Linked DNA regions of Cellulophaga algicola DSM 14237. The protein of the gene in region 1 interacts with the protein of each later gene in a pairwise test. Links are inferred from orthologs where the notes say so. Each region holds a gene or a part of one and is shown on either strand. Other genes may lie near its edges. The genes, in order: gyrB and gyrA.

What was found.
Region 2: the proteins of gyrB (region 1) and gyrA interact in binary tests that used the Escherichia coli proteins (3 or more experiments, as listed by UniProt). The link is inferred for Cellulophaga algicola DSM 14237 from one-to-one orthologs.

The regions. Positions count from the first base shown.
Region 1 is NC_014934.1:603,506-619,285, forward strand. The notes cover bases 473-3,447. They hold gyrB (DNA topoisomerase (ATP-hydrolyzing) subunit B), read right to left. Parts: upstream 2,954-3,447; coding sequence 992-2,953; downstream 473-991. Other genes in these bases: CELAL_RS02540 (DUF6588 family protein), read right to left, coding at 473-917; asnB (asparagine synthase B), read right to left, coding at 3,237-3,447. Also shown: more of CELAL_RS02540, read right to left, coding at 1-472; more of asnB, read right to left, coding at 3,448-4,910; CELAL_RS02555 (DUF2911 domain-containing protein), read left to right, coding at 5,156-5,701; CELAL_RS02560 (FUSC family protein), read left to right, coding at 5,821-8,073; CELAL_RS02565 (amidohydrolase), read right to left, coding at 8,070-9,692; mqo (malate dehydrogenase (quinone)), read left to right, coding at 9,881-11,365; CELAL_RS02575 (ABC-F family ATP-binding cassette domain-containing protein), read left to right, coding at 11,439-13,076; CELAL_RS02580 (YkgJ family cysteine cluster protein), read right to left, coding at 13,073-13,687; CELAL_RS02585 (hypothetical protein), read right to left, coding at 13,840-15,240; CELAL_RS02590 (PepSY domain-containing protein), read right to left, coding at 15,370-15,780. UniProt on the Escherichia coli protein: DNA gyrase negatively supercoils closed circular double-stranded DNA in an ATP-dependent manner to maintain chromosomes in an underwound state.
Region 2 is NC_014934.1:3,366,602-3,382,535, forward strand. What follows is about bases 4,635-7,763. They hold gyrA (DNA gyrase subunit A), read left to right. Parts: upstream 4,635-4,996; coding sequence 4,997-7,531; downstream 7,532-7,763. Other genes in these bases: CELAL_RS14630 (ATP-dependent Clp protease ATP-binding subunit), read right to left, coding at 4,635-4,739; CELAL_RS14640 (tetratricopeptide repeat protein), read left to right, coding at 7,557-7,763. Also shown: CELAL_RS14610 (hypothetical protein), read left to right, coding at 1-762; CELAL_RS14615 (hypothetical protein), read left to right, coding at 759-1,169; CELAL_RS14620 (hypothetical protein), read left to right, coding at 1,197-1,376; CELAL_RS14625 (hypothetical protein), read right to left, coding at 1,492-1,893; more of CELAL_RS14630, read right to left, coding at 2,190-4,634; more of CELAL_RS14640, read left to right, coding at 7,764-8,819; CELAL_RS14655 (C40 family peptidase), read right to left, coding at 10,232-10,987; CELAL_RS14660 (acetyl-CoA C-acyltransferase), read right to left, coding at 11,006-12,181; CELAL_RS14665 (HD family phosphohydrolase), read left to right, coding at 12,385-14,433; CELAL_RS14680 (ISAon1 family transposase N-terminal region protein), read left to right, coding at 15,404-15,745; CELAL_RS22945 (ISAon1 family transposase), read left to right, coding at 15,789-15,934. UniProt on the Escherichia coli protein: A type II topoisomerase that negatively supercoils closed circular double-stranded (ds) DNA in an ATP-dependent manner to maintain chromosomes in an underwound state.

The DNA.
Region 1 (15,780 bases):
CCAATATTTGCAGTTGCCCCAGAAACTTTTTTAGTTAATGTAAAAGGATCTTCTATCGTTTGTTGAAAAGGCCCTGACTTCACAATATAAGTACCTAGCACATCTGTTTTAGAATTCCCTGTAATATACCCTAAGCCACCATAAAAATTAATAATTGGTAATTTTGTAGATACAATTGCTTGAAAATTCCATGAATTTATTTTTGCATCAATTTTTTGGTTTTCTCCTGCAATAATTTCAGTATCCGTAAAATCATAAGTACCATTTAAATGCGTGTACCCTATAACTCCTGAAACAGCTACTGGCCAAATTTTTTCTGCAGGCAACAAACTCGTAAGCTCATGTTGCAAACCAACACCGTAAAAACCTACGGCAACTTCATCCGTATCTATCTTAGGCAGAAAACGTGCTTTAAGCTCTATCCCTTTTATAAGACCTACACTTACTTGTAAAAAAGCAGAAGGAACAAAATTGATATTTTCTGACGATAACCCAGTTGGCAGCTCAAATTCTTCACGACTAGATACCCCCGGTGCAACTTCTCCTTCTACGAAAACACGAATACCTTCTAAGTCTCCTAAGCCCGAAGAGACTGCCTTAGAAATACTGCCATCTACAAACTGAATATTTTCATACTCTGCCGTATTCAAATCAAAAGATTTCTTATTTTCTTTATTTTTAAACGAAGCCATGTTTCCGATAATTGAAATCTCAAAACCCCCAAGAGGTTTCGTTTCCCCAGAATTATACCAACCATTAGAGATGCTATAAATCATTCCTTCTGAGAGCGGCGCCATATAATCGTTTGTAAAACGCTCCGCATCATCTACACCCGCTGCAAAAAGATTATTAATATCTGCTTGCGCTGTTACCGACAAACCAGAAATTAGGACTAGTAAAAGAAAAAAGTGTTTCATAGTTTTGTTTATTTGCTATAAAACTAAAAAACTCGCACTGTTGGTGCGAGTTTTTGTTGTGTAATTATAGTTTTCTATGCATCAATGTTCGCATATACAGCATTTTTCTCAATAAATTCTCTTCGTGGCGGCACTTCATCCCCCATCAACATAGAGAAAACACGATCTGTTTCCGTTGCATTTTCAATAACAACTTGCCTTAAAGTTCTAAATTCAGGATTCATTGTAGTATCCCACAATTGCTCTGCGTTCATTTCCCCAAGACCTTTGTAACGTTGTATTCCAACACTACCATTGAAGCTTTCTGCTATTTCATCACGCTCTTTATCATTCCAAGCATAGCGTTTCTTAGCTCCTTTTTTAACAAGGTATAACGGAGGCGTTGCAATATAAACATGCCCTGCTTCTACTAACTCTCTCATGTATCTAAAAAAGAAGGTAAGAATTAAAGTTTCAATATGGCTACCATCGACATCTGCATCACACATGATGACTACCTTATGATATCTTAACTTTTCTAAGTTTAGCGCCTGGCTATCCTCTTCCGTACCTATAGATACACCAAGGGCTGTATAAATATTTTTAATTTCTTCGTTCTCAAAAACCCTATGTCGCATTGCCTTTTCTACATTAAGAATCTTACCTCTTAACGGCAAAATAGCTTGAAACATACGATCACGACCTTGCTTAGCCGTACCCCCTGCCGAATCTCCCTCTACAAGAAATACTTCGCAGTTTACAGGATCTTGATCTGAACAATCTGATAGTTTACCAGGTAAACCACCAATACTCATTACCGTTTTACGCTGTACCATTTCACGCGCTTTAGTAGCGGCGTGACGTGCAGTTGCAGCAAGGACAACCTTCTGAACTATTATTTTAGCATCTTCAGGATTTTCTTCTAAATAATCTGATAACATTTCTGATACTGCCTGACTAACTGCTGCAGAAACTTCACGGTTACCTAATTTAGTTTTAGTCTGCCCTTCAAATTGAGGTTCACCAACTTTTACAGATATAATAGCTGTTAATCCCTCTCTAAAATCATCTCCTTGAATTTCAAACTTTAATTTCTCTAACATTCCAGAAGCATCCGCATACTTTTTTAAAGTACTTGTTAACCCTCTTCTAAAACCAGATAAATGTGTACCACCCTCATGTGTATTAATATTATTCACATAAGAATGTAAATTCTCTGTATAGGAGGTATTGTAAACCATCGCAACTTCTACAGGAATTCCGTTTTTCTCCCCTTCCATAGAAATCACCCCTTTTATAAGTGGCTCACGATTTCCATCTAGGAATTTTATAAATTCTTTTAAACCTTCTTCTGAATAGAAACGTTCTTCATGAAAACCACTAGGAGTGTCTTTATCTTTTTGACGTTTATCTGTCATCGTGATAGAAACTCCTTTATTCAAATAAGAAAGCTCACGCATTCTATTAGCAAGCGTATCGTAATTAAACTCTACCGTTTGCGTAAATATCGTTTCATCTGGATAAAAAGTTACTTCCGTACCTCTTATTTCAGTCTCGCCAATACTCTTAACAGGGTATAATGCTTTTCCTTTTTGATATTCCTGTTCGTAAATAGTTCCATTACGAAAAACTGTAGCTTTTAAATCTTTGGATAATGCGTTTACACAAGAAACACCTACCCCGTGCAAACCACCAGATACTTTGTATGAATCCTTGTCAAATTTACCACCAGCACCAATCTTAGTCATTACAACTTGTAATGCTGATACACCTTCTTTTTTGTGTATATCTACCGGAATACCACGACCGTTATCTCTAACCGTAATAGAATTATCTTCATTTATAGCAACAGTAATAGTATCACAATGACCACCCATTGCCTCATCAATAGAGTTATCTACTACCTCGTATACTAAATGGTGCAACCCTCTAACACCTACATCTCCAATATACATGGAAGGACGCATACGTACATGCTCCATACCCTCTAAGGCTTGGATACTATCCGCTGAGTAATTATTTTTCTTTTGCTCGTCTTTATTTGCTTCTTCGCTCATAAATTAATGGTTTCAATATAAATTTAGCAATCTTACAAATATAAGCAATCCCTAGTGGATGGAGAACTTTGTAACAAAATGACTACGCTAAGTTATCAACAAAAATTGTGAAAAATAAGAGTACTCACGCTACCTTCTAATAGCTTCTACATTACACACCTAAAACCCTCCCCTTTAACAATCTAGAATACCTACAAAAACTAAAGAAGCACCCAAATTGGGTGCTTCTTATCGACTAATTATAATTAAAACTGAAAACAGTGGTAATTCTTATATATAAAACTTAAGCTTTTACATACGCATCTGAATGCACATTTGCTACTGCTCTACCAGATGGATCGTTCATGTTCTTAAACGCCTCATCCCATTCTAATGCAATTTTTGTACTACACGCTACAGATGCTTCTTGCGGCACACAAAGTGCTGCTGCGTCTGAAGGGTAATGTGATTCAAAAATTGAACGGTAATAAAATTCTTCTTTTGATGTTGGCGTCTGTAATGGGAATCTGAATTTAGCATTTGCTAACTGTTCATCTGACACCTCTTCTGCTACAACTTCTTTTAACGTATCTATCCAACTATACCCTACTCCATCAGAGAATTGTTCTTTTTGTCTCCAAGCAACACTTTCTGGAATCATATCTTCAAAAGCTTTACGAACAACCCATTTCTCCATACGCTCTCCGTTGATCATTTTATCTTGAGGGTTAATACGCATGGCAACATCCATAAACTCCTTATCTAAGAAAGGCACACGCCCTTCTATTCCCCATGCTGCTAATGATTTGTTGGCACGCAAACAATCATACATATGAAGCTTACTTAACTTACGAACTGTTTCTTCGTGAAATTCTTTGGCATTAGGTGCCTTATGGAAATATAAATACCCCCCAAATAATTCATCTGCACCTTCTCCTGACAATACCATTTTAACACCCATAGACTTAATAACCCTTGCCATTAAGTACATAGGAGTTGAAGCTCTAATGGTAGTTACATCATAGGTTTCTAAGTTATACACTACATCTTTAATAGCATCCAACCCTTCTTGAATTGTGAATTTTATTTCATGATGTATTGTTTTTATATGATCTGCAACTATACGTGCCGCTGCCAAATCTGGAGAACCTTCTAGTCCTACAGAAAAAGAGTGCAATTGCGGGTACCAAGCATCTGCAACATCATCTGACTCTATTCTTTTTTGAGCATATTTCTTAGCAATTGCAGAGGTTACAGAAGAATCTAAACCTCCAGAAAGTAACACACCGTAAGGAACATCAGACATTAATTGTCTATGTACCGCAGCTTCTAAAGCTTCTTTAATTTCTTTTATGCTTGTCTCGTTATCCTTAACCGCATCATACTCCATCCAATCACGCGTGTACCACTGCTTTAATTCTCCATCAGAACTATGCATATAATGACCCGGAGGAAAAAGCTCTATTTTAGTACAAACGCCTTCTAATGCTTTTAACTCTGAAGCAACATAAAACGTTCCGTTTTTATCCCATCCCATATATAAAGGAATGATCCCCATATGATCTCTAGCTATAAAATACTCATCTTTTTCAACATCATATATAGCGAAACCAAAAATTCCGTTCATTTCATCAATGAAACTTGCTCCTTTTTCTTGGTATAAAGCCAATATAACCTCACAGTCAGATTCTGTTTGGAAATCATATTTACCTTCAAACTGTTTTCTTAATTCTCTGTGGTTATATATTTCACCATTAGCAGCTAGTACTAATTTATTATCTTTACTAAACAAAGGTTGTTTTCCTGAAGCAGGATCTACAATAGACAAACGTTCGTGAGCCAATATCGCTTTATCATTAGCAAATATTCCACTCCAGTCTGGTCCTCTATGTCTAATTTTTTTCGACATTTCTAATAACTGTGGTCTTAAATCCTCAGTACTCTCTTTTACATCAAATGCACATACTATTCCACACATATCTTTCTATATTATAAGCAATTTCAAATCAAAGATGCAGTTTTTGATTCAATAAACAAATCATAAACAAATAAAAGGTAACAATTTGAAACCACAAACATGATAATCGTATAAATATGAAACTATAACTAATATTTCAACTCTAATTTCTCTTTTTTTGTAAGTTTAAAAAAATAGCCCGACTTTAGTACTCCACTACAAAGAGATACGCTTGAGTAGTTATTTTACAATAAAACCTTATGATTATGAAAAAAATTCTTACCCTTTCAGCTGTAATAGTATGCTTAGTATTTACAACTACAGCAAGTGCTCAAAAATTTAGCGGTCTTGATAAGAGCCCTATGGATGTTGCTGCATATCCTACAAGTTACAAAGTAGCAGAAAAAATAGCAAAAGTTAGCTACAGTAGACCACAGTTAAAAGGTCGTTCTATTGCTGAACTAGCTCCTGCTGGAGCTGTTTGGAGAACTGGCGCTAATGAAGCTGTTGAAGTTACTTTCTACAAAGATGTAACTTTTGGCGGTTCTGCAGTAAAAGCGGGTACGTACTCTTTATTTACAATACCTGGTGCTAAAGAATGGACTGTAATCTTAAACAGTAAATTAAATCAATGGGGTGCTTATTCTTATGATGAAAGTGCTGATATTGTTCGTGTAAAAGGAACGGTTAGCAGTGGCTCTGAATCTTTAGATGCCTTTTCGATAGCTTTTAAAGAAAGTGACAAAAGTGCCGACTTAGTTATTGGATGGGGAACTGTTCGTGTTGCTGTACCAGTGGCTACAACTATGTAATTTTTTTAATAAACATTGACACTATAAAGCCTGAAGTTTTTACTTCAGGCTTATTTTTTTATCTTGTATTTTCACAGTATCTTCAATAAATCATAATAAACACAAGCTACCTTTATACCATGATTAAGGAATTTTTAAAAGACATTCTATTATTTCTTAAAAGTTCCAGTTTTTATAAAGGAGTACTACAAACTGTGGCGGTTATTACTCCGCTTATTGTCTTCAATTCTTTTGGAAATATCATCTACGCTATTCCTATTGCTATTGGAGTATTTTTAAATATTCCAGGAAATATACCTGGCACTTTAAGACGAAAAATTTACAGCACATTAATTAGCATTGTGCTTACGATGGCTGTAACCCTAATTATTTCATTTGCCAAACAAAATTTTGTAGTACTAATTTGCACTATAGCTGTTCTATCTTTCTTTATTTCATTAATATCTGCCTATGGTTTCCGTGGCTCCCTAATAGCCTTCTGTGGCCTACTTGCTATTGTATTGAGCTTAGTAAACAGAACTACTGAAATTGATCTTTGGACGTACGTAGGACTTATAGGTATTGGCGGACTATGGTTTCTTCTCGTTTTATGTATATCTCATTGGATAGCACCAAAAAAGGACGAAGACCAATTACTATCAGAAACACTACACGCAACCGGAAGCTACTTAAAAATACGAGGAAAATTATTAATAGAAAAAGACAAAAGAGAGCAACTACTCATAAAAATTCTAAAGCTACAAACAGCACTTAATGAGAAACATGAGATTTTAAGAGAATTGCTACTAAGCGAAAGAAAACAAATTGGTAGGTCCCATTTTGATGAAAAAAGAGTTCTCATTTTCATATCGCTAATTGATATATTAGAATTAGCGCTTTCAAATACTTTAGATTATTCAAAAATAGATGTACTCTTTAAAGATCGCGGTGTTTTAAAACAATTTAAAATACTAAACACCACGATGGGCAACCACCTACAGGTGTTGTCTAAAATAATGCTAAATAAGAAAAAAGTTCAAAATAAAAATGAGCTTTTAGAAGGTCTTGTTGTAATAGAAAAAACGATTCAGAAATATATTCAATCTGTAGCATTACCTGCAGGTCGCGAAGGCATTATAGCCCTTAGAAATCTTCAAGGGTACCAACAGCAACAAGTAACAAAAATACGTGCTATTAGAAGGGTAATGAATAATGTTACCAAAGACAAAATATCATTTAAAGACAAAGAAGCCTCTCAATTCATAACAACACAAGATTATAGCCTTCAGATTATAGCACGGCATTTTACCATTAAATCACCCATATTTAGGCACGCCCTTAGACTTATGGTTGCTATCATTACTGGTTTTACTTTTGGAACACTTATAGGTATAAAAAACCCGTATTGGATTGTACTTACCTTAATTGTCTTAATGAGACCTAGCTATGGCCTAACTAAAGAAAGGGCTATAAACCGTATTATCGGAACTGTAATAGGCGCATTATTTGCTGTAGCCATAATTTTTATTACAAGCAACACGACCATTTATATGGTTCTCGCTGCTATATCGCTAATCATTGCATTCTCTTTACTACAACAAAGTTACCGCTCTGCTGCTGCCTTTATTACTATAAATGTAATATTCGTCTATGCATTATTAGAACCCAACAGCTTAGTTGTTGTTAAGTTTCGTGTGCTCGATACATTTATAGGCGCCGTTCTTGCAGTAATAGCGAATTACACATTATGGCCATCCTGGGAGTTTATGAATTTAAACCCTACCCTTGTAAATTCTATTCAAAAAAACAAAGCATATTTAGCTGCAGTTAGCAAAATTTACCACACCAAAGAAATTAAAAATTTAGAATATAAAGTGGCACGTAAAGAGGCTTTTCTAGCCATTAGCAACCTAAATGCAGCTTTTCAACGAATGACGCAGGATCCTAAATCTAAGCAAAAAGAAATGCAGCTTATTTATGAATTTGTTACCTTAAACAACACTTTCCTCTCTTCATTGGCGTCTATGGGTAGCTTTATCCAAAATCATAATACTACCGCTTCAAGTGATAATTTTAATGCTTTTATTGCGCATATAGAAAACCAGCTTGAAAATGCAGAAACTAATTTATCTGAAAATAAAACAGCTATTATTAAAGAACATATAAAAATTGAAACAGCAGAAGAAGCTCTAAAAAGCTCCTTCACTACGCTATCTAACCAAAGAGACCAGCAAATAAAAGAAGGTCAGCATAAAATAGATTCAGAAATGCGCCTACAATTACAAGAAGCACATTTAATTACTAATCAACTAACCTGGCTTAAAGGCTTATCTGAAGATATATACAGGAATAGCACAAAATATACGGTATTATTTGGCCGTAAAAATGATTAGTTCATTTTCTCTCCAGAAATATAAACTTCTTGCGGAATAACTTTCGCTGTTTCTTCCTCTGGTATTGTCATAATATCTTTATCTAAAATAACAAAATCTGCCATCTTTCCTATCTCAATACTTCCTTTTTCATCTTCTTCAAAATTACTGTATGCAGCCCAAATTGTCATTCCCTTAAGCGCTTCTTCTCTTGTTAAGGCTTCATTTATTTGAAAACCTCCATCAGGATAACCTTTAAAATCTTTACGAGCTACTGCTGCATAAAAAGTTAAAAACGGACTCACCTGTTCTACTGGGAAATCTGTCCCCAAGGCCACCATACCCGCTTTATTCAACAACGTCTTAAAAGCATATGCTCCATGCATACGTTCCGCTCCAACCCTATCTTCTGCCCAATACATATCACTCGTTGCATGTGTTGGTTGTACAGAAGGGATAATTCCGTCTTCAAAATATTCAAAATCTGGAGCACTTACTATTTGAGCATGCTCTACTTTCCAGCGTCTATCTTTTTTCCCTTTTAATGCATTTTTATAAGCTCTTAAAACTACAATGTTTGCAGAATCGCCAATAGCATGTGTATTCATTTGATAGTCCGTATCTGCAATTCTATACGCTAATCGTTCTATTTCATCTACTGGAGTTACCATAGCGCCAAAATGATTTGCCTTATCTGAATAAGGTGTTCTCATAACCGCCCCTCTTGAACCTAAGGCACCATCGCCATAAACTTTAACAGACCTAACATTCAATCTATCCGTTTTTAAAATCCCTTTATTTAAATAGTATTCTAAATTCTCAGGATAATTGGCAACCATGGCATAAACCCTAATTTTCATTTCACCCACTTGCTGAAGGCTATCAATTAACTCAATAATTTCTCTAGATAATCCTGCATCATTTACCGTTGTAAGTCCGTTTGCTATGGAGATTCGTTCGGCATCCTTCAAAGCAGCAATCATTGTTTTTTGGGATGGTTTTGGAATAATCGCATCAATCATCCCCATAGGGCCATCAACTAAAACACCTGTTAATTCGCCATCAATCTTTACTATTTCACCCCCTACTGCAACAGTTTCCTTCGTAATTCCTGCTAAGTCAAGTGCTTTCTGGTTAACTAAATAGGCATGACCATCAATACGCTCTATTGCCACTGGTGTATCTGGATACAATTCATCGACTTCCTTTTTAGTCGGGAATTCTTTTATTTCCCAATCATTTTGATCCCAACCACGACCGTAAATAAACTCCTTTTTATTTTTTAACTGAAAGTCTTGAACGCGATCTAAAACTTCCGTAAAACTAGTCGTAGCAACCAAGTCCACCGCTTGTTGGTTTTCTCCTAATCTATAAAAGTGACAATGTGCATCTATCAAACCCGGAACAATTGCTTTTCCTTTAGCATCTATTTTATCCTTAGCTTCATATAACTTTTGAACTTCTTCATTAGCACCTACAAAAACAAACTTACCGTCCTTTACTGCAAATGCTTCAGCTGTAGAAAAAGCGTCATCAACGGTATATACATTTGCATTAATTACAATTAAATCTACTTGTTTTTTAGACGGTGTACAGCTAATAATTAGCAGGGTGAAAAAAGTGATATACAGATGTTTCATTTTAAGGGTTTATTAGCACTAAATAATTTAGGTTGTTTATTCTGATGTTGAAAATACAATATTCCTGAAAATTACACCGCTTTGTTTAAACAGAAATAAATAAGATTTATAAAATTTTAGAATGATTATGCTGTTCTTATTACAAGTTGAGTTGCATTTCTTAACTTTAAAACTAATAAATAGATCACATGAACACAAAAAATCATTACACCTTAATCGGCGCAGGAATCATGAGCGCCACTTTAGGGGTACTTCTGAAACAGCTTATTCCTGACGCAAAAATTTCTATTTACGAAAGATTAAATGCTGTGGGTGCAGAAAGCTCTGATGCATGGAATAATGCGGGAACAGGACATTCTGCTTTTTGTGAATTGAATTATACGCCTGAAAATGAAAAAGGTGAAATTGACATTTCTAAAGCCTTAAAAATCAGCGAACAGTTTGAAATATCTAAACAATTCTGGGCTTATTTAGTAAAAAATAATCTCGTAAAAGCCAACACGCCATTCATAAATGATATTGATCATATGAGTTTTGTTTGGGGTGATGCGAATATTGATTTTCTAAAAAAACGACATAAAGCATTAATACAATACCCTATTTTTAAAGCGATGAAATTCAGTACTGATTTCAACGAAATTAGCAATTGGGTACCTTTAATGATGCAAGGTAGAAATGGTCGTGAGAAAATTGCTGTAACGAGAATGCCCATTGGCACCGATGTTAATTTTGGAGCTATTACCCGAAAAATGATAACGTATCTAGAAGGGTGTGATGGCGTAACATTACACTTAGGGCACCAAGTAGAAGATATTGATCTGCAAAAAGATGGCTCTTGGAAAATTGATGTAACCGATTTACATACCGACCAAGAAAAAACGATTGACACTAACTTTGTCTTTATAGGCGCTGGCGGGGGTGCATTAAAATTATTGGAAAAATCTGGAATCCCTGAAGGCGAAGGTTTTGGAGGTTTTCCTGTAAGCGGACAATTTTTAAAATGCAACAATCCAGCTGTTACTAAACTACACGAAGCTAAAGTATATGGCAAAGCAGAAGAAGGTTCTCCTCCAATGTCTGTACCCCATTTAGATACCCGAATGCTTAATGGGGAACGTTCTTTATTATTTGGACCGTATGCTGGGTTTTCAACAAAATTTTTAAAAAATGGATCTTATTTTGATCTACCCTTATCTATAGATGCACATAATATATTTCCATTATTAGCTGCAGGGATAAAAAATATTTCCTTAACAAAATACCTTATTGAACAAGTCGTGCAATCTCCAGAAGAGCGTTTTGAAGCTTTGGTTAAATATTATCCAGAAGCCAAATTTGAGGATTGGGAACTCATTACAGCAGGCCAACGCGTACAAATCATCAAAAAAGATAAAAAAGAAGGTGGTGTTTTAAAATTTGGAACTGAGATAGTAAGTAGTGCAGATAAAACGCTAGCAGCATTACTAGGTGCTTCTCCAGGTGCATCAACAGCAGTTTCCATTATGTTAAACGTATTGGAAGAATGTTTCCCAGAAGAAATGAAAACAGCAACATGGCAGTCTAAGCTTAAAGAAATATTTCCGAGCTACGGACAATCACTTATAAAAAACGGAGCATTATGTATGCAAATTAGAGCTTATACTACCGGAATATTAAAGCTAGAAGAAAATTAACACCAGTGGTTATAAAAAAGGTAGCTACAATTATCTAGCTTTTAACTAGTTTTGCAGCTTCAAAATTTAAGGTATGATTTCGGTAGATAATATTGCAGTAGAATTTAGTGGTGATACGCTTTTTAGTGATGTTTCATTTGTGATAAATGAAACGGACAAAATTGCTTTGATGGGAAAAAATGGTGCTGGAAAATCTACCATGATGAAAATTATTGCTGGGGTGCAAAAAGCCACTCGTGGCAATATTCGCTACCCAAAAGAAGCGGTTATTGCCTACCTACCCCAACACCTGTTAACAGAAGACAATTGCACCGTTTTCGAGGAAGCTTCAAAAGCATTCGGAATAATTTTCGATATGCAGAACGAAATGAATCGTTTAAATAAAGAATTAGAGACTAGAACAGATTACGAGTCTGACGAGTATATGAAACTCATTCAGAAAGTATCTGATTTAGGTGAGAAATATTATGCTTTAGAAGAAATTAATTATGAAGCTGAAGTTGAAAAAGCATTAGCTGGACTAGGTTTTAAACGTGAAGATTTTCACCGCCAAACGAGCGAATTCAGTGGCGGATGGCGTATGCGAATTGAGTTAACTAAAATACTATTACAAAAACCAGATTTAATACTTTTAGACGAACCTACCAACCACGTGGATATAGAATCTGTCATATGGTTAGAAGATTTTCTTTTAAACAAAGCAAAAGCGGTTGTGGTTATATCTCACGATAAAACCTTTATTGATAACATTACCAATAGAACCATCGAGGTAACTATGGGGCGCATATATGATTATAAAGCAAACTATTCTCACTACCTACAATTGCGAGAAGACCGAAGAAGTCATCAAATAAAAGCATTTCAAGAGCAACAAAGATTTATTGCAGACAACCAAGCATTTATAGACCGTTTTAAAGGTACGTATTCTAAAACCAATCAAGTAACCTCACGGGAACGTATGATTGAAAAGCTAGAAATTATAGAGATTGATGAAATAGATAATTCTTCATTACGCCTAAGGTTCCCTACCGCTGTACGATCTGGTGATTACCCTGTTACCGTAAATGCATTAACAAAAACCTATGGGGAGCATGTAGTGTTTAAAGATGCAAACATGAGTATTTCTCGTGGCGAAAAAGTATCTTTTGTGGGTAGAAACGGTGAAGGGAAATCTACCATGATCAAAGCCATAATGGGAGAAATAGATTTTGAAGGAGAATGCCAGTTAGGACACAATATAAAAGTGGGCTATTTTGCTCAAAACCAAGCTTCTTTATTAGATCAGACTTTAACTGTTTTTCAAACTGTAGACGAAGTTGCCCATGGCGATGTTAGAACTCAAATGAAAAACATTTTAGGGAGATTTATGTTTGGCGGAGAAGATATTGAAAAGAAAGTGAGCGTACTTTCTGGAGGAGAGAAAACAAGGTTAGCTATGGTAAAATTACTATTAGAGCCCGTAAATTTATTGATTCTAGATGAACCTACGAACCACTTAGATTTAAAATCTAAAGATGTCTTAAAAGAAGCCCTACTAGATTTTGACGGCACTCTAATTCTAGTATCTCACGATCGTGATTTTTTACAAGGACTTTCTCAGAAAGTATTTGAATTTAAAGACAAACGTGTTATTGAACATTTTGAAAGTATTGATGCTTTCTTAGAGCGCAATAGAATTCAAAGTTTAAAAGAGATTGATTTAAAAAATTAAGCACAATTTTTAAAACCTCTTGGAAAAGGGCGGTAGGCATAATATTGTAACACTTCTTCTATCGCCAATTTTAAAGCAGTATTTATCGGTACAATTTGATTGCCTAAATGGAAATCTATTTGCGAAAGCTTCATATAGTAATCAGTAAAAACAGGTACATACAATCCTTTACTTAAAGCTATTTGTGCTTCCTCAAAATTAGCAGCTTGTTCCTCTTTAATTATTTTACAAGTAGCCAGACGCATTTCTCCAAATTTATTTCGGTTAGCACCATACCCAAATAATCTACAAATTAATCCTCTGTAGACATAATCACTGCACTTTCCTTTGCCATTATCTTTATCTACAAGAGAAAGAGGCTGATAAATATGACAAATAGCGCTTGATTTAAGAGTTAAATCATCTAAAGTTTTAGAAGCCAATCCATTTAAAAACAAATGGTATGCCCAAGGAAGAAATTCTAAAGGAGACGCATCTACTTCTGCATGGGTACAGCATTTTCCGCAACCTGCTTTACAATGCAATGAAGTTTCCTCTTGAAAAGAAGCAATCTCCTTATCTAGACCAGCATACAAAACATCAACCGCTCTAACTTTCTTAATTATAGACATTTAAGATTTAAAATTTAGGAAGCAAATGTAGACTAAAATGTAATTGCTTTTACATTATTATCTCAATGTATTACACTATGTTTTTTAAGATTATGAGAGGATAAAACAAGAAGAAAACTAAAATAGTTTATGGATGGCCGCAGCTGTAATAGCTATTCGTAAACTACTTCATTGTATCTAAAAGGAAATGCGTTTTGTATTACCTCTTTTCCTTCTTGGTTAAGCTTAGAAAATTGAATCCCATACATACGTTCGGACAAATTATCCCTAAATTCATTAGTAGTTTCTAACAGTTGGGAATAGGTTTCTATATAGTGTCCAAAAAGTAAGCTATCATTAAAATAGAAATTAAAATAATAATTCTTATCTCTATTTATATGCTCTAATAGCACACTAGAGAAATCTTCCTTAGCAACAATAGTATTGTTAATCATAAATTTACCCTCAATAAAACGAATTTCAATAGGATTGGAATATTCATTTTTTTCAAAATCGAGGTATACAGAATGTTGTTGATTACCTATTTTTAGAGAAAGTATATCATTAGAGAAATATCGAAATTCATCTGATGTTGAATTAGGAGGCATTACCATAAAGTTTAACCATTGAAAGTCTAAAATTCCTAGTTCTTTTTTTATGTTTTCCACAACAGACATCGGCATATTCCTATCAATTTGAAAATAAAAGCCAGCTTCCTGCATCCTTTCAAATTCAAGTCTTTGCATATTAAGATTATTCATTTTTAAGAATAAACTTTTAATAGTGTAAACATCATCTCCAAGCAAATAAACTGGAGCCATATATGCTGCGTCATTCTTAGCAAACGCCACAGAAACTTTTGGTAATGTAATTCTTTTTGTTTGCTTCGTATACATATTGCTGTAAGGCAATTTGAGTTGAAACCTTGAATTAATTCTTTTTTCAATCACTAAATTATTTATGGTAGTATATGAAATTAGATTAATCTTAGATAAACCAATTGCGACTCCAGTAAGCACAATCCCAGACAACAACATCCATTTAAAAGCTCTAGTCTTAAAGACCAATAAAATGGTAGTCCAAGTTTGAAGAAACAAAACAACAAGTATAAGAATAAAGAGGTAAATAAATTCTGGGTAAAAACTAAAATCATAATACCACCCTAGGCCATCAACATAGAATAAAACACCAAAGACTAGTGCAACTTTCACAAACCAATTGAGAAAATACCAATTGAGGTTACGTTGATCATTAACAATAGTTCGCAATCGTGTTGGTCTAAAATTAAATGCTTTAAGAGGAAAATCAAACCAATACACAAAACAGGTAGATTGCCCAAAAATAGCAGCAAGAAATGCAAAAATTAAGTTATAAAAACTAACCTCATCATCTGAAAATATGCTTATATCATATTCACTGGTTAAGGAAAGAACACGAAATATTTCTCTAGAAAAATAAAAAAATTCATATAATAGAAAAGCTAAAATCAGCCCTAATAAAACACCTATAATCAACTTAGATTTTGAAACGTTATCCTTAAAATTAGCATGTAAAAAATCCGGATTAATTGCCATAAATAATTTTATATCCTGTTTTGTAAAAAGCTGTCCTTATCACAATTTAAAAATGGTTTTAAAATATAACGTACTAAATCACTCAAATATTCGGTAGTACTTCTAATGTATCTAACAAAATTTAATTATTTAAGAAGTCTTCCGCATGCGCTTGGGACCATACCAAAGCCAAAAACCTGTTATTGTAAACACTAATAAGGCAATACCCATTAACGTAGTGTAGATAAGTTTAATAGGGTTGCCAGAGGTCTTAAAATAAGTATCTAACACTGAACCATCGTGCAAATTTTCAATAAAATCTGAATGACGCTTACCAAATTCTAATAAATTTCCAGTAGCACCATCTAACTGTAAGCCATAATGGTCTTCATAAATAAACTTAATTACCCCTTTATCTTTTCGGATGTCTACACGATCTAAGACTATTGGTGTTGTTACATCAACAGAATCTTTCATCACTGTAGCCGCTTTTTCATAAAGCACACTTAAAGGCAACCATTCAGAGAATTCTGAGCTAGATCCTTTTTGGGTTTCCGCAAG
Region 2 (15,934 bases), 2.8 Mb from region 1 along the record:
TTTATAGTTGATTATGTAAATGTTAATTTAGATGGTTTGGCGACTTTTGTTAGTCTAGAGCGCAAAAGAGAATTACCTATTTCAGATGAAGAAATAAAAAAGCGAATATCTAGTTCTGCTGCAATTTTCGCAAAAATGCTTACAGTTACTGTTAGTAAAAAAGAAGATGCTAAAATTTGGAAAGCTTATGATACCGTTGATGAATCAAAGATAATTATGATAACTATTGGTATTCCTCTAGCTATAATCGGAGGTGTGGAACTTTTTCCTGCGCTAGTAGCAGAGGGTGAATTAATAGCTTCTTCGGTGTCTTATATTAAAAATATGTTTTCTACCTATAATATGGGGTTAACATTAAACTCTAGTCTCCAAACAAGTTTAGCTTTTGGTTTTGGTGATGCTGCAGCTCAGTATGTGGGTAATGGTTTCGATATTACCGAGGTTGATCCATATAAAGCAGCAATAACAGGAGTATTTAAGTTCAATCCGAGCTCAGTTTTATTAAGGTCTTCATTTAATGCGAAACAGAAAAATAATTATAAACTTAAACAAACGAAAAGTACGGAGGTACTTGTTGATTTTACATTTGGAATGTTGGGTGGAAGTGTAAATAAAACTATAGGAAGCTTTGGACTTATAGAGTTTAATAATAGTATGGGTGGTTTTTTGACGCACACCATGAGATTAGGCGTCAACTCCAGTAAAACCGCAACTGCTAAAAAAGTTAAAATTGAAATAGAAGGAGAAAATAATATAGAATGAATAAGTTTAAAGATTTTTTTAACTCTAAAAAATCAGTAGCTGTTATTGGTTTGTTATTTGCATGTTTTTTTTTATATACTAATTTGCAGACATACTTTCATTTGAAATATTTTTCGGTATATGGAATAGCTGAATGCACAGAGATTGATACTCAAAATTCAAATTCATATGCTATGTATGAGTTTTATGTCGGCAGTAAAAAAATTGAAGGTGCTACTTATTTGGATGGTAAGATATATCCAGGTTGGGTGGGCAAGCATTTTAAAGTGCAATACTCTAGCAAAGACCCAAAGATTAATGATATACTTTTAGATAAACCAGTTTATGATACCGTGCGTATTAAAAAAGCGGGTTTTGTAATTAAGGTTCAGGAGAAGAAAGAAAAACGCAATCAGTTTCGAGATTAATTAAAGTAATTTTTAGAAGGAATAACTATGAAAAAGTTGGTAATTAATTTAGTGGCATACGGTCCTGTGGTTGGGTATATTATCTACTCAAGAGCCACTAACGTTCCGAATAGCGGTTTTAACTGGGTAGAGCTAGTGATAGTTATTCTTTTAGGGGTAGTGGGGAGTATGCTAAGGCAATATTTAAAACAGAAGTGGAAAGATTAAGCCCGTGAAAAAAAATACTGATTTACATAACGAATAATCAGTTTAGCTCTTTCTGGTAAACGAACAGACGCGATAAAAAAAAAGCCTTTCATACAGATGAAAGGCATTTCTGTTTTTATTTAGCTTTTACACGTCTTTTGATCCATGATAAAGCGTTGTCAAATTCTATGAAGAATTTCATAGAATTTTTATAAAATAATTTTTCTATTTTAAAATTATGCATATCAATCTCTTTCACAGAAACAACAGCAAATGCTTTTAAATTCTCAATTTCACGAATGTAGCTATAAACATTGGGGTCTAAAGCGTAAGAGTTTTTGCGTAAACTAATATATCCGAAATTTTTCTCCCTAAAATGAATTTCGGCAATCCCTATCATTTGATACGCTCTTTCTAGTGTAATTGTTGCTCCTTCATCAAAAGTGGCTACCATATAGTCATCGTATACTTGTATCGTGCCCGTCTCAAGATGATACTCTTGAACGATGATTTTCTTCTTCGATTGTTCAATACTCATTCCTCGTATTTTATATAGTGTGTCTCGAGGACGAAAATAGTACATAGCTTAAAAATGTTAAAAAATATTAGATAAAACACCTATATATCGCTTAAAAAACTAAAGTGGATTCAATAAGGAAAGCGAATGAATGAAAATGATTACATTTTTTTACTGGTGCGCTTATTCTTGTAGTACCTTTTAAGTGGTAGGGAGTAGCTTAAATATTCTAAATAGTTTTCTTTTTACCTAGTATAGCTTATAGGGTAAAAAAAAGAGAGCCAATTGGCTCTCTTTTTTTTAGTTTCTTAGCGCTGTTAGGCTTCAGATTCTTTTTTTGATTTTTCAATCCTTATGGTTAATTCATCTTTCTCTTCATCAAGATCCATAAAAATAGTATCACCTTCTTGTAATTTAGAACTTACAATTTCTTCTGCTAGAGCATCTTCAATGTACTTTTGAATAGCACGTTTTAATGGTCTTGCTCCGTATTGTTTGTCAAATCCTTTTTCAGCAATATAGTCTTTAGCTTTATCAGATAAGTTTAATTCATATCCTATATCCTTAATACGTAATAATAATTTACGTAATTCTATATCAATAATTTTATGAATATCTTCTTTTTCTAATGGATTAAAAACAACGACATCATCAATTCTATTCAAAAATTCAGGTGCAAATGCTTTTTTCAATGCATTTTCTATCACACTTTTTTGGTGACTGTCTGTTTGTGATTTCATTGCTGAAGTACCAAAACCAACACCTTGACCAAAATCTTTTAATTGTCGCGCTCCTATATTAGAAGTCATGATAATAATAGTATTTCTAAAATCTATTTTACGGCCTAAACTATCTGTCAAGAAACCATCATCCAATACTTGAAGCATCATATTAAATACATCAGGATGTGCTTTTTCTACTTCATCTAAAAGAACAACAGCGTATGGCTTACGACGTACTTTCTCAGTCAACTGTCCGCCTTCTTCGTAGCCAACGTATCCCGGAGGTGCACCAACTAAACGAGAAATAGCAAACTTCTCCATATATTCACTCATGTCAATACGGATAAGCGCATCTTCAGAATCAAATAATTCTTTTGCTAAGACTTTTGCTAACTGTGTTTTACCAACGCCTGTTTGTCCTAAGAAAATAAAGGATCCAATAGGTTTGTTGGGGTCTTTTAGTCCAGCTCTATTTCTTTGTATTGCCTTGGCAACTTTAGCTACTGCTTCATCTTGACCTATTACATTACCTTTAATAAGGTTAGGTAGTTCAAACAATTTAGTAATCTCTGTCTGTGCAATTCTATTTACAGGAATACCACTCATCATAGAAACAACATCTGCAACATTCTCTTCGGTTACCGTTTCTCTATGTAATTTGCTATCTTCCTCCCATTTTTCTTGAGCAATGGCTAGATCTTTTTCAATTTTCTTTTCGTCATCTCTAAGCTTTGCAGCTTCCTCATACCGTTGCTTTTTAACAACAGTATTTTTAAGGGCTCTAACATCATCAAGCTGTTTTTCTAGCTCCAAGATTTGCTTAGGTACATCCATATTTACAATATGAACACGAGAACCAGCTTCATCTAAAGCATCAATAGCTTTGTCTGGAAGAAAACGATCGGTCATATACCTGTTCGTTAACTTTACGCAGGCAACTATAGATTCATCTGTATAAATAACATTATGGTGGTCTTCATACTTTCCTTTAATATTTTTAAGTATTTCGATAGTCTCGTCTACGGTAGTAGGCTCCACAATTACTTTTTGAAAACGACGCTCTAAAGCACCATCCTTTTCAATATACTGTCTGTATTCATCTAAAGTTGTTGCACCAATACATTGTATTTCACCTCTTGCTAAGGCTGGCTTAAACATGTTAGAAGCATCTAAACTTCCTGTAGCGCCACCGGCACCAACAATGGTGTGTATTTCATCAATAAAAAGAATAATATCATCATTCTTTTCAAGCTCATTCATGACCGCTTTCATACGCTCTTCAAACTGACCACGGTATTTTGTACCGGCTACTAATGAAGCTAAATCAAGGGTTACCACACGTTTGTTAAAAAGTATTCGGGATACTTTTTTATTGATAATACGCAATGCTAAACCTTCTGCAATTGCACTTTTACCAACTCCGGGTTCTCCTATTAGTAACGGGTTGTTTTTCTTTCTTCTGCTTAATATTTGAGAAACCCGTTCAATTTCTTTTTCTCTACCAACGACAGGGTCTAACTTGTCTTCTTCGGCCATTTGCGTTAGATCACGACCAAAATTGTCTAAAACAGGAGTTTTAGATTTTTTATTACCTTTCTGATTTGCCGTTCCACTGAAATTTCCTTCCTTTCCTTCTGCAGCATCATCTGCATCATTTGGGAAAGATTCTGAGGTTGGCGAATCTACATAATCATCATCACTTGTAATCATAGATTTAAATTGCTCTTTAACTCCATCATAGTCTACTTTTAATTTATGTAGCAACTTAGTAGTTGGGTCATTCTCATTTCTAAGAATGCATAATAATAAATGTGCTGTATTAATAGAAGAGCTTTGAAAAAGCTTTGCTTCTAAAAAAGTTGTTTTTAGTGCTCGTTCCGCCTGCCTAGTCAAATGCAAATTCTTTTTGTCTTTTTGCATTGGTGTTGCATTGGGGTTTGCTGGACTTAAAATTTCGACCTTTCTACGAAGGTGATTTAAGTCTACATCTAAAGCGTCAAGAATGCTAATTGCTTTTCCACTTCCATCACGCAATAGCCCAAGCATTAAGTGCTCGGTGCCAATAAAATCGTGACCAAGTCGTAAAGCTTCTTCTTTACTATAAGCAATTACATCTTTTACTCTAGGTGAAAAATTATCATCCATATATATTCCTTTCAACATTAAAAATAGTGAATCTATCTGGAACAATAACAAATACTGTTCCTATATTCGATAAATTATGCCTAATTGACGGAAAAAAACATAGATTACCAACTTATGTCATTTCATTTTGCAAATAAGGCTATAGTTTTTAATGTTGATAAATTCTTAAATAAACTATGAAAGAATTGTCTCAAAAGCTTCGATTTTCTGTATATTGGCATGTTTTTTAACCTAGTAAATTAATATAAGATTTTAAAATGGCAGAAGGAGAAAAATTAATTCCTATCAACATAGATGATGAAATGAAATCCGCTTACATTGATTATTCAATGTCGGTCATTGTGTCACGTGCCTTACCGGATGTTAGGGATGGTTTAAAACCAGTACATAGAAGAGTTTTATTTGGAATGTACGAATTAGGTGTTCGTTCAACAAGTGCTCATAAGAAATCTGCTCGTATTGTGGGTGAGGTTTTAGGTAAGTATCACCCTCACGGAGATACCTCGGTATATGATTCTATGGTGCGTATGGCACAGGAATGGAGTTTGCGTTATATGTTAGTAGATGGCCAGGGTAACTTTGGTTCTATTGATGGTGATAGTCCTGCAGCAATGCGTTATACGGAAGCACGTATGCGTAAGATTGCAGACGACATGTTGGCAGATATAGATAAGGATACTGTAGATCATCAATTAAATTTTGATGATACTTTAAAAGAACCTAAAGTATTGCCAACCAGAATACCTAACCTTTTGGTGAATGGTGCGTCTGGTATTGCAGTAGGTATGGCAACTAATATGCCGCCTCACAACTTGTCTGAAGTTGTAGATGGTACTATTGCCTATATAGAGAATAATGATATTGAGATAGATGAATTAATTACCCATATTAAAGCGCCAGATTTTCCTACAGGAGGAATTATCTACGGATATGATGGTGTTAAAGAGGCTTTTCATACCGGTAGAGGTCGTGTAGTTATGCGTGCTAAGGCTTCTTTTGAAGAGGTGCAAGGTCGCGAATGTATCATTGTTACCGAAATTCCGTATCAAGTGAACAAGGCAGACATGATTAAAAAAACTGCTGATCTTGTTAACGATAAGAAAATAGAAGGTATTTCTACCATTAGAGATGAATCTGATAGAAATGGTATGCGTATCGTTTATATTATTAAAAGAGATGCCATTCCTAATATCGTATTAAACACCTTATATAAGTATACTGCGCTTCAGTCTTCTTTTAGTGTAAACAACATTGCATTGGTAAATGGCAGACCACAGATGTTGAATGTGAAAGAAATGATTCATTATTTCGTAGAACATAGGCACGAAGTAGTTGTTCGAAGAACAGAATTTGAGCTTAAAAAAGCAGAAGATAGAGCACATATTTTAGAAGGACTTATTATCGCTTCTGATAATATCGATGAAGTAATTGCAATTATTAGAGCATCTTCTAATGCAGATGAAGCGCGTACAAACTTAATGGAGCGCTTTAAGTTGTCAGAAATTCAGGCTAAGGCAATTGTTGAAATGCGATTACGTCAGTTAACAGGTCTGGAACAAGATAAATTACGTACAGAATACGATGAGATTTTAGCATTTATCATTGATTTAAAGGACATTCTTGCACGTAAAGAACGTAGAATGGAAATTATCAAAGAAGAATTAGCTGAGGTAAAAGCTAAATATGGTGATGAAAGACGTTCTGAAATTAATTTTGCGGGAGGTGATTTAAGTATGGAAGATATGATTCCTGATGAACAAGTAGTAATCACTATTTCTCATGCAGGATATATTAAAAGAACAGCACTTTCTGAATATAAAACACAAAATAGAGGAGGAGTTGGTCAAAAAGCATCCTCTACGCGTAACGAAGATTTCTTAGAACATTTATTCGTAGGTACCAATCACCAATACATGTTATTCTTTACGCAAAAAGGAAAATGTTTTTGGATGCGTGTTTACGAGATTCCAGAAGGAAGTAAATCTTCTAAAGGTAGAGCTATTCAAAACTTAATTAGTATTGAAAGTGATGATAAAGTAAAAGCATTTATCTGTACTCAAGATTTAAAAGACGAAGAATATGTAAATAGTCACTATGTGATTATGGCTACTAAGAAAGGTATTGTGAAGAAGACATCTTTGGAGCAGTATTCTAGACCACGTCAAAATGGTATTAATGCCATTGGTATTAGAGAAGATGATGAGTTGTTAGAAGCAAAACTTACAACAGGAACTAGTGAAATATTCTTAGGGCTTAAGTCTGGTAAAGCAATTCGTTTTGAAGAAAGTAAAACTAGACCAATGGGTAGAAATGCTTCAGGGGTTAGAGGTATTACTTTAGCAAATGATGACGATGAGGTAATTGGAATGGTATCTGTTCAAAATCTTGAAGAAGAAATATTAGTAGTTTCTGAAAAAGGATACGGTAAACGTTCTAGTATTGAGGATTATAGAGTAACTAACAGAGGTGGTAAAGGGGTTAAAACAATTTCTATTACCGATAAAACAGGAGGTTTGGTTGCTATTAAAAACGTATCGGATTCTGATGATTTAATGATTATTAATAAATCTGGTATTGCAATTCGAATGAGTGTTGAAGATCTCCGTGTTATGGGTAGAGCTACTCAAGGGGTTCGTTTAATTAATATAAAAGGTAAGGATTCTATCGCAGCTGTAGCTAAGGTAATGAAAGATGAAGACGCTGTAGATGAGTTAGAAGAAGGTAGTGATTTAGATGTGGATCCAGAGGATGGCACGGCAATTGATACTACAGATACTGAAACAGAAGAGTAAACACTAAATTAAAATTATAATAAAAATGAAAACTAGATTATTTATAGCAGCGGCAATGTCTTGCACAATGGTAGCGTTCTCGCAGAAGAACGAATTAAAAAGTGCGGAGAAAGCCTTAAAGTCAGGTAGTGCTGCAGAAGCTAAAACAGCATTAGACAGTGCATCTTCTTTAATAGATGGTGCAGATGCAAAAATGAAAGCGCAATTTCACTTTTTAAAAGGAGAAACATTTGCAATGCTTGCTAAAAAAGGAGATGCAGCTGCATTTAATACAGCAATTGAATCTTATAATGAGGCTATTGCAACAGAGGAAACTTCAGGAAAAGTGAAGTATACGCCAGAAGCTAAACAAAAATTATCAGCAATGACGGCAGATTTAATTAATGCTGCAGTTGAAGATAATAATAATAAGCAGTATAAGCCAGCGGCAGATAAATTGTACATGGGCTATAAATTGAGTCCAAAAGATACCGTTTATTTATACTATGCAGCAAGTAGTGCTGTTAATGGTGGTGAATATGAGCAAGCTTTAAATTACTATAACGAACTTAAGGATTTAGGTTATGATGGTTCTGAGGTAAAGTATACGGCAGTAAATGTTGCTTCTGGTGAGACAGAAGAAATGGACAAAACGCAAAGAGATCTTATGGTGAAATCTAAAACCTATAAAGATCCTAAAGAGGAGAAAAGCCCTTCTAAAAGTTCAGAAATTATTAAAAATATAGCTTTAATCTACACGCAATTAGGTCAAGATGATAAAGCTTTAGGGGCTTATCAAGATGCACGTGCTAATGATCCTGAAGATGTAAACTTAATTTTAAATGAAGCTAATCTTTACTTTAAATTAGGAGATAAAGATAAGTTTAAGTCTTTAATGGCAGAAGCTACAGCTTTACAGCCAGATAACGCAGATTTGTTTTACAATATCGGTGTGGTTAATATGGAACAAGGTAATATTGAAGATGCAAGAGCAGCATATAATAGAGCTTTAGAAATAAACCCTGGTTATGTAAATGCACAATTAAACCTTTCTACTACGTATGTAAACGAAGGAAATGGAATGATAGATGCTATGAATTCTTTAGGGAACTCTAGAGCAGATATCGCAAAATACGATGAGCTTAAAAAGGAAAAAGATGGTCTTTTTCAAAAAGGAGCAGATATTTTAGAGCAAGCTTTAAAATTAAACCCTGATAATCAGGGGATCTTAGAGCAATTAAAGAATATCTATGGTGCTTTAGGTGACAATGATAACTTCATGAGATTAAAGAAGTTAATAGGAGAATAAATCTCTTCATTAATTCTTATAAAAGTAAAAGCCTTTACATCTAATGTAAAGGCTTTTTTTATGGATATGTCCCGTCCTGAAATAAGTTGACACAAAATCGACTTATTTATGAAACATTCAATTATTACGGTAGACAAGCGTACCCAACGCGATTATAATTTGGGCTTTAAATTAAGTGTTGTCCATCAGGTTGAAAAAGGCGAAATGACTTATAAGCAGGCGCAAAAGGCTTATGGTATTCAAGGTAGAAGTACTGTTTTGGTTTGGTTGAGAAAACATGGTACATTAGATTGGACTAAACCAATACGCCATCAAATGCCAAAATCAAAAGAAACACCTGCCCAAAAAATCAAACGCTTGGAGAGAGAGCTTTCCGATGAAAAACTCAGGAACAAAATTCTCAATACTATGATTGACATCTCCGATAAACAGTATGGTACCGCTATCAGAAAAAAGCATTCGCCCAATCAATCCAGCGCATCCGACAAGAACAACGATTAAGTTTATCTCGTTGTTGTCGATTGTTTGGGGTAAGTAGACAAGCGGTCTATCAAGCAGAAAAACGGATTATAAAAAGAGAACAGGAGTTTATAAAAGTAAAGAACTTGGTTGAAGGTGTTCGCAAGGATATGCCCCGGCTCGGTACACGAAAGCTGTATTACCTGTTAAAGGAAGAATTCGCAAAGCACAATTTAAAAATAGGAAGAGATGCCCTGTTTGGATATTTGCGCTCGGAATCGATGCTGATAAGGCCAAGGAAGAATTACACCAAGACAACAAACTCTAAACATTGGCTTAGAAAACATCCTAATCTGATGAAAGAAATCAAAGTTTCCAGACCAGAAGAGTTCTTCGTCAGTGACATTACATATATCAAAAGTAGAGAGCGGACACATTATCTATCCTTGGTAACCGATGCCTATAGTAGAAAAATAATGGGATATCACCTTAGTGATGATATGAGTGCCGAAAATGTGGTAAAAGCAGTAAGAATGGCTAAAAACAATAGATTGACAAGTAAAGATCTAATTCATCATTCCGATAGAGGATTGCAGTATTGCTCCGGCATATACCAAAAAGAACTAAGGCTAAGCAATATGACTCCGTCAATGACAGATGGTTATGATTGCTACCAAAATGCATTGGCAGAACGAATCAACGGCATATTGAAAGGGGAATTCCTAATCTATAAATGTAACACTGGCAAAGAGTTGAAAAAGCTTATAGCAGAATCAATAAAAACGTATAACAACAAAAGACCACACTTGAGTCTAAAATATAAAACACCTAACTTTGTACATAACAAAAAACCAGAGAAGCTAGCTTCTCTGGTTTAATATTAATTATTTAAAAACTGTCAACCTATTTTAGGACGACTCAATATTATTTTAAGAAAAAAAGAGGTTGTTTTCTTAAAATATTTTCTTGATTACTCTTAATTTGTGGGTGTAGGTTTTAGAATCCGTATTAAAAATACCAGTATGATCTATTCGGTCTATTCTTACGGTGCCACTAACATGTATAACGTAGTTGTTTTGCATGATGATCCCTACATGGTTAATGACTCCCTCATTAGTGTCAAAAAATGCTAAATCTCCTGCTTCGCTTTCTTCAATAAAACTCAATGCTTCTCCTTGTGTGGCTTGTTGGCCTGCATTTCGTAATAGATTATGCCCGTTAATTTTATATACTAATTGAGTAAATCCTGCGCTATCTATTCCAAATGGTGTCATTCCACCCCATAAATATGGCGCATTTAAATACAATAATGCAGCTTCAATAAGCTTATGCTTGTCGTTCGATTTTATTTTTGTAGCACTCCCCTCAAAAGTATGCTGCAGTAAGGTAGCGTTGCTTATAGTAGATCCTATTACTATGGGGATCAAAGTGTTTTCTGCTGTAGCTACAAAAGAAATGAGATCATTAGCATATTTGTGGTCATCTCTAGTTGTAATTAAATTGTATTCTTCTTCCGTAATTAATTTTAACTGTAAGTTGCTCACCCAGCCTTCACAACCATCATGAGTCATTCTAATTTTGCTCCAAAATTTACGGGTGTCAGTTACTTTATAGTAATCACCATAAAGTAACTGACTTATTAATTCGCTAGTATCTTCTGGAAGTAATCGTACAGGAACAACACTAAGAGGGCATATGCCGTATTGCATAGTTTGGTCTACTGATAATTAATTTCTTTTGATTACAATTGCAGAAGCACCGCCACCTCCATTACAAATAGCTGCGGCGCCAATGTTACCATTCTGTTGTTCTAGCACATTTATGAGTGTAACTAGTATTCTTGCTCCAGAACAGCCTAAAGGGTGTCCTAAAGAAACAGCTCCTCCGTTAATATTTACATTAGTGTCCGTAAGGCCTAATAGTTTCATATTGGCTAAACCAACCACAGAAAATGCTTCATTGAACTCAAAATAATCTACATCTTCTATTTTTATATTTGCTTTGTCTAAAGCCTTTGGTAATGCTTTAGCTGGGGCGGTAGTAAACCATTCTGGTTCTTGCGCGGCATCAGCAAAACTTACTATAGTGGCTAGTGGTGTTAGATTTAATTCCTTAGCTTTTTCTTCACTCATTAAGACTAAAGCAGCAGCGCCATCATTAATAGTGGAAGCATTTGCGGCAGTAACAGTTCCGTCTTTTGAAAAAGCAGGTCTTAGCGAAGGAATTTTATCCATCCTTACGTTTTTATATTCTTCGTCTTGATTCACTATTGTTGGTTCACCACGTCGTTGAGGTACTTCTACAGGAACAATTTCATTAGCAAATCTACCCTTGTCCCATGCTTCAGAAGCTCTATTGTAGGATTGTATTGCAAAAGTATCTTGGTCTTCTCTAGAAAATTCATATTTGGTAGCACATGCATCGGCACAAACACCCATTGCTTGTTCATCGTAAGCGTCTACTAAACCATCTTTTTGCATACCGTCTATTAACGTAGTAGGGCCAAATTTCTGACCAGTACGCATGTGCACATAGTGAGGTATTAAACTCATGTTTTCCATACCACCGGCTACAATAATAGATGCATCTCCTAATGCAATAGTTTGTGCAGCTAACATTACAGCTTTCATTCCTGACGCACATACCTTATTAACGGTTGTACAAGGAACAGTATTTGGTATTCCAGCATATAGTGCAGCTTGTCTAGCAGGTGCTTGTCCTGTTCCTGCAGAAACAACATTGCCCATTATGACTTCTTCTACTAACGAGGCATCTAGATTTATTTTGTCTAAAGCACCTTTTATGGCTGTTGCACCTAATTTTGGAGCTGTTACGGTGGATAAGCTACCCATAAAACTTCCTATTGGGGTTCTCACTGCAGATACGATTACTACTTTTTTCATTTTGTCGAATAATTAGTTGTGCGAAATTAATAAATTTAAGTACAATGCACTGTGATGATTTTAAAAAAAGGAAGTGAATGTTGTTAATATTTACTTATTCTTCAATGATTTTACTTTATTTGCCGATGTGCTGTTTATGAATAGCGCTAAAATCAATTTTTAAGCTTATATTTTCTATTTTTGAAACACGTTAACAATTCCTAATGAGTACATTTTTAGACAACCTCTATAAGAATCAATCTTTAGTATATAAATATTTTATATATATACTCTCTACGGTACTTATTGTTTTCTTCTTTCCAAAAGGCGGGAAGTTCAAATATGAATTCCAGAAAGGGAAGCCATGGCAGTATGATAATTATTATGCGCCTGTAGATTTTTCTATAAAAAAGTCCGATGATGAAATAGAAAAGGAAAAAACTGCTATTAAAAACCGACAAATTCCTTATTATTCTTATGATAAAGAAATTGTAAATGGTGTTTATGGAGCATACTCTTCAGAGTTTAAAAGGTTATTAGATGGTTTGGCAGAGATGCCAAACAATAAAGACCAGCTTTATGGGGTTGGAGAAAATATCTTAAATATTTTATATAATAAGGGGGTAGCGAATGATGTAGCGATTAAATCAACATCAAACAGTTTAAATCTTATAAAGAATAATGAAGAAATAAGGATTAATAGCAATCAGCTTTTTACAAAAGAAGATTTAGATAGTGTAATTAGTATTGTTCTTAAAAAAAATAATGTCTCAAATTTAAATACAGAATATCAAAGATTGTTCTTTGATATTGTAGAGCCTAATGTGTTCTATGATGGAGAATTGTCTAAAAAAGTATTAGAAGATGCATATTCTAGGCTGTCTTACACGCGAGGTACTGTAGATCAAGGTAAATTGATTATAGCGAAAGGTGAGGTGGTTGAGTCAGAGAATTATAAAATACTGAGTTCTTTAAAAAGTGAATATGAATCTGAGTTGTGGACCTCAAATAACTATTATTTTATATTATTTGGATACTCCGTTCTCGTGGCATTGGTTTTAATGATGTTGTTGCTTTTTCTAAAAAAATATAGGAAAGATATCTATAGGAATAACACAAAAGTTACTTTTATATTCTTCAATATTCTTTTCATGGTATTTGTAACAACCTTAGTTGTTAAATATAATGAAGCCTATGTATTTGTAGTTCCGCTATGCATTTTGCCCTTAATTTTAAAAACCTTTTTCGATGCACGTTTGGGGTTGTTTGTTCACGTTTTAACGGTACTCATATTAGGCTTTGTGGTGCCAAATAGTTTTGAATATATTTTTCTTCAAATTATTACAGGTATCGTCACGATACTTACTGTTTCTGAATTATACAAAAGAGCTAACCTTTTTATCTCTGTAGGACAAATCATATTAATTTATATTGTTGGTTATTTCGCTTTTCATATTATCCATGAAGGTAATTTAGATAACGTACAATGGCTTGTTTTTGGTTTGTTTTTATTAAATGGGATGATAACCTTGTTCGTTCAGCCATTAATTTATATTTATGAAAAAGCATTTGGCTTAGTGTCTGATGTTTCTTTATTAGAATTATCAGACACCAACTCTAAGCTCCTAAAAGAGCTCTCTAACAAAGCCCCAGGCACCTTCCATCATTCCTTACAAGTGGCTAATTTGGCAGAAGCAGCTGCAAATGAAATAGGGGCTAATGCCATGTTGGTTAGGGTAGGTGCTTTGTATCATGATATTGGAAAAATGAATAATCCAACCTATTTTACGGAGAACCAAATAACCAATGTTAATCCGCATGATGAGTTAGCACCTAAGGACAGCGCTAAGATTATTATAGACCATGTTATTGGAGGTATTGAGTTGGCAAGAAAAAATAATCTTCCAGATCGTATTATAGATTTTATAAGAGTGCATCATGGAACATCATTGGTGTATTATTTTTATAAGAAACAACAAGAAATAGATGAACACGTAAATGAACAAGATTTTAGGTACCCAGGGCCAACTCCTTTTTCTAAAGAAACGGCTATCTTAATGATGGCAGATTCTATAGAGGCAGCATCAAAAAGTTTAAAGAACCCTACTTTTTTAATTATTGATGAGTTTGTCAATAAGATTATAAGCGGACAGATGAATGCGAATCAGTTTCTAAATGCGAACATAACATTTAAAGAAATTGAAGCCATAAAGAAGGTAATGAAGCAAAAACTAACAAATATTTATCATCTAAGAGTCGAGTATCCAGAGTAGTAGAAAATAGATGAAAAAAAAGTAAAAAAAAAGTTGCGATATCGTATTCTAAAAAGTACATTTGCAACCGCATTTTTAATGTGTGATAATTGAAATTACTGGAGAGGTGCCTGAGTGGCCGAAAGGAACGGTTTGCTAAATCGTCGTACATCAAAAGTGTACCCAGGGTTCGAATCCCTGTCTCTCCGCTTTTTTTTATTATCGATAGAGATAGTGTTAAAACTTTCTCGGGGTGTAGCGTAGCCCGGTTATCGCGCCGCGTTTGGGACGCGGAGGTCGCAGGTTCGAATCCTGCCACCCCGACCAAAACCTAGAAATAGGTCCTAATGAATAACACTGATGATCTTTTGATTGTCAGTGTTTTTTGTTTTTAGGTATATTCTCGACTCTAATAAGTAAATGATGGATCAAGGATCAAGCCTAATTGTGGATCAAGGAATATTCTTGGGGAGTGACATAAATTAGGCATATAATTTTGTTAGTCTAAACAAGAAAAACTTAACATCTCTTACGCCTCTAAACATCGTCCTGAACTCTTTAATTTTAGCATTAAAGGATTCCGCGGAAGCATTGGTGCTCCTGTTATTAAAATAGTTCAAAATCGGTTTGTAATGCATTTGTATAGATCTTGCAATAGTGTTGAACGACTTAAAATTTGAGTTTTCTACTTCGTTATGGATCAAGCCTAATTGTTGTGTTTATGCAAATATTTTAGGAATCAAGACCAATTGATCCGTAAAAATTAATCTAATTGTTTTTCTTCTTTCAAAAAGTTTTTAGTGTGTAGTTTTTTGGCCCTCTTTTTTATCGCGAATACAATTTTAAATACGCTAATTATTTTATAAGTCAAAACTTTTAAAATCAACCATTTTTCAGCTCTCATTCTTTCAATTTAAACAGACCAAATTAATAGGGGTCAAACGTAAAACTTGGGGAGAAACTTTATCTTTGACAAAAAAGTGTTTAGATTTTGGATATAGAATTAGTGCGGTATTTGTTGCCGGAAGGCGTATTGGATTACTTTGAAATTGTAAGCCATCAATCATCAGAAGGTAAGGTTCATTTTTACTTAGAAGAAAAGAACGTGCTACCCAAAGAGCACCAAACAGAATTAGCCCATTCCAAAGGCTTCTTACCGGAGATAACAGTTGAGGACTTCCCTCTAAGAGGTAAATCGGTACTGCTCCATATAAAGCGTAGGCGCTGGACTCTTATGGATACGGGAAAAATTATAAAAAGAGATTGGGGTTTAATAGCTAAAGGCACTCGGATAACCAGCGAATTTGCCTCTTTTTTAAAAGGTATCGCTTGACAATCATGCCGTAAGCGCTAAACGGTTTGGCGACTATTATAAAATTAATGGCAAAGCCCTACAGTATCACTACAAAAACCATCTTAGCGACTTCAAGGATTGGCCCCAAAAGGAACATTCACAAAAGTGGTTGCTCTTTGGAAAAAATTTAGGTTACTATTTAAGTTTAGATGAAACCTCTTTGTCCAA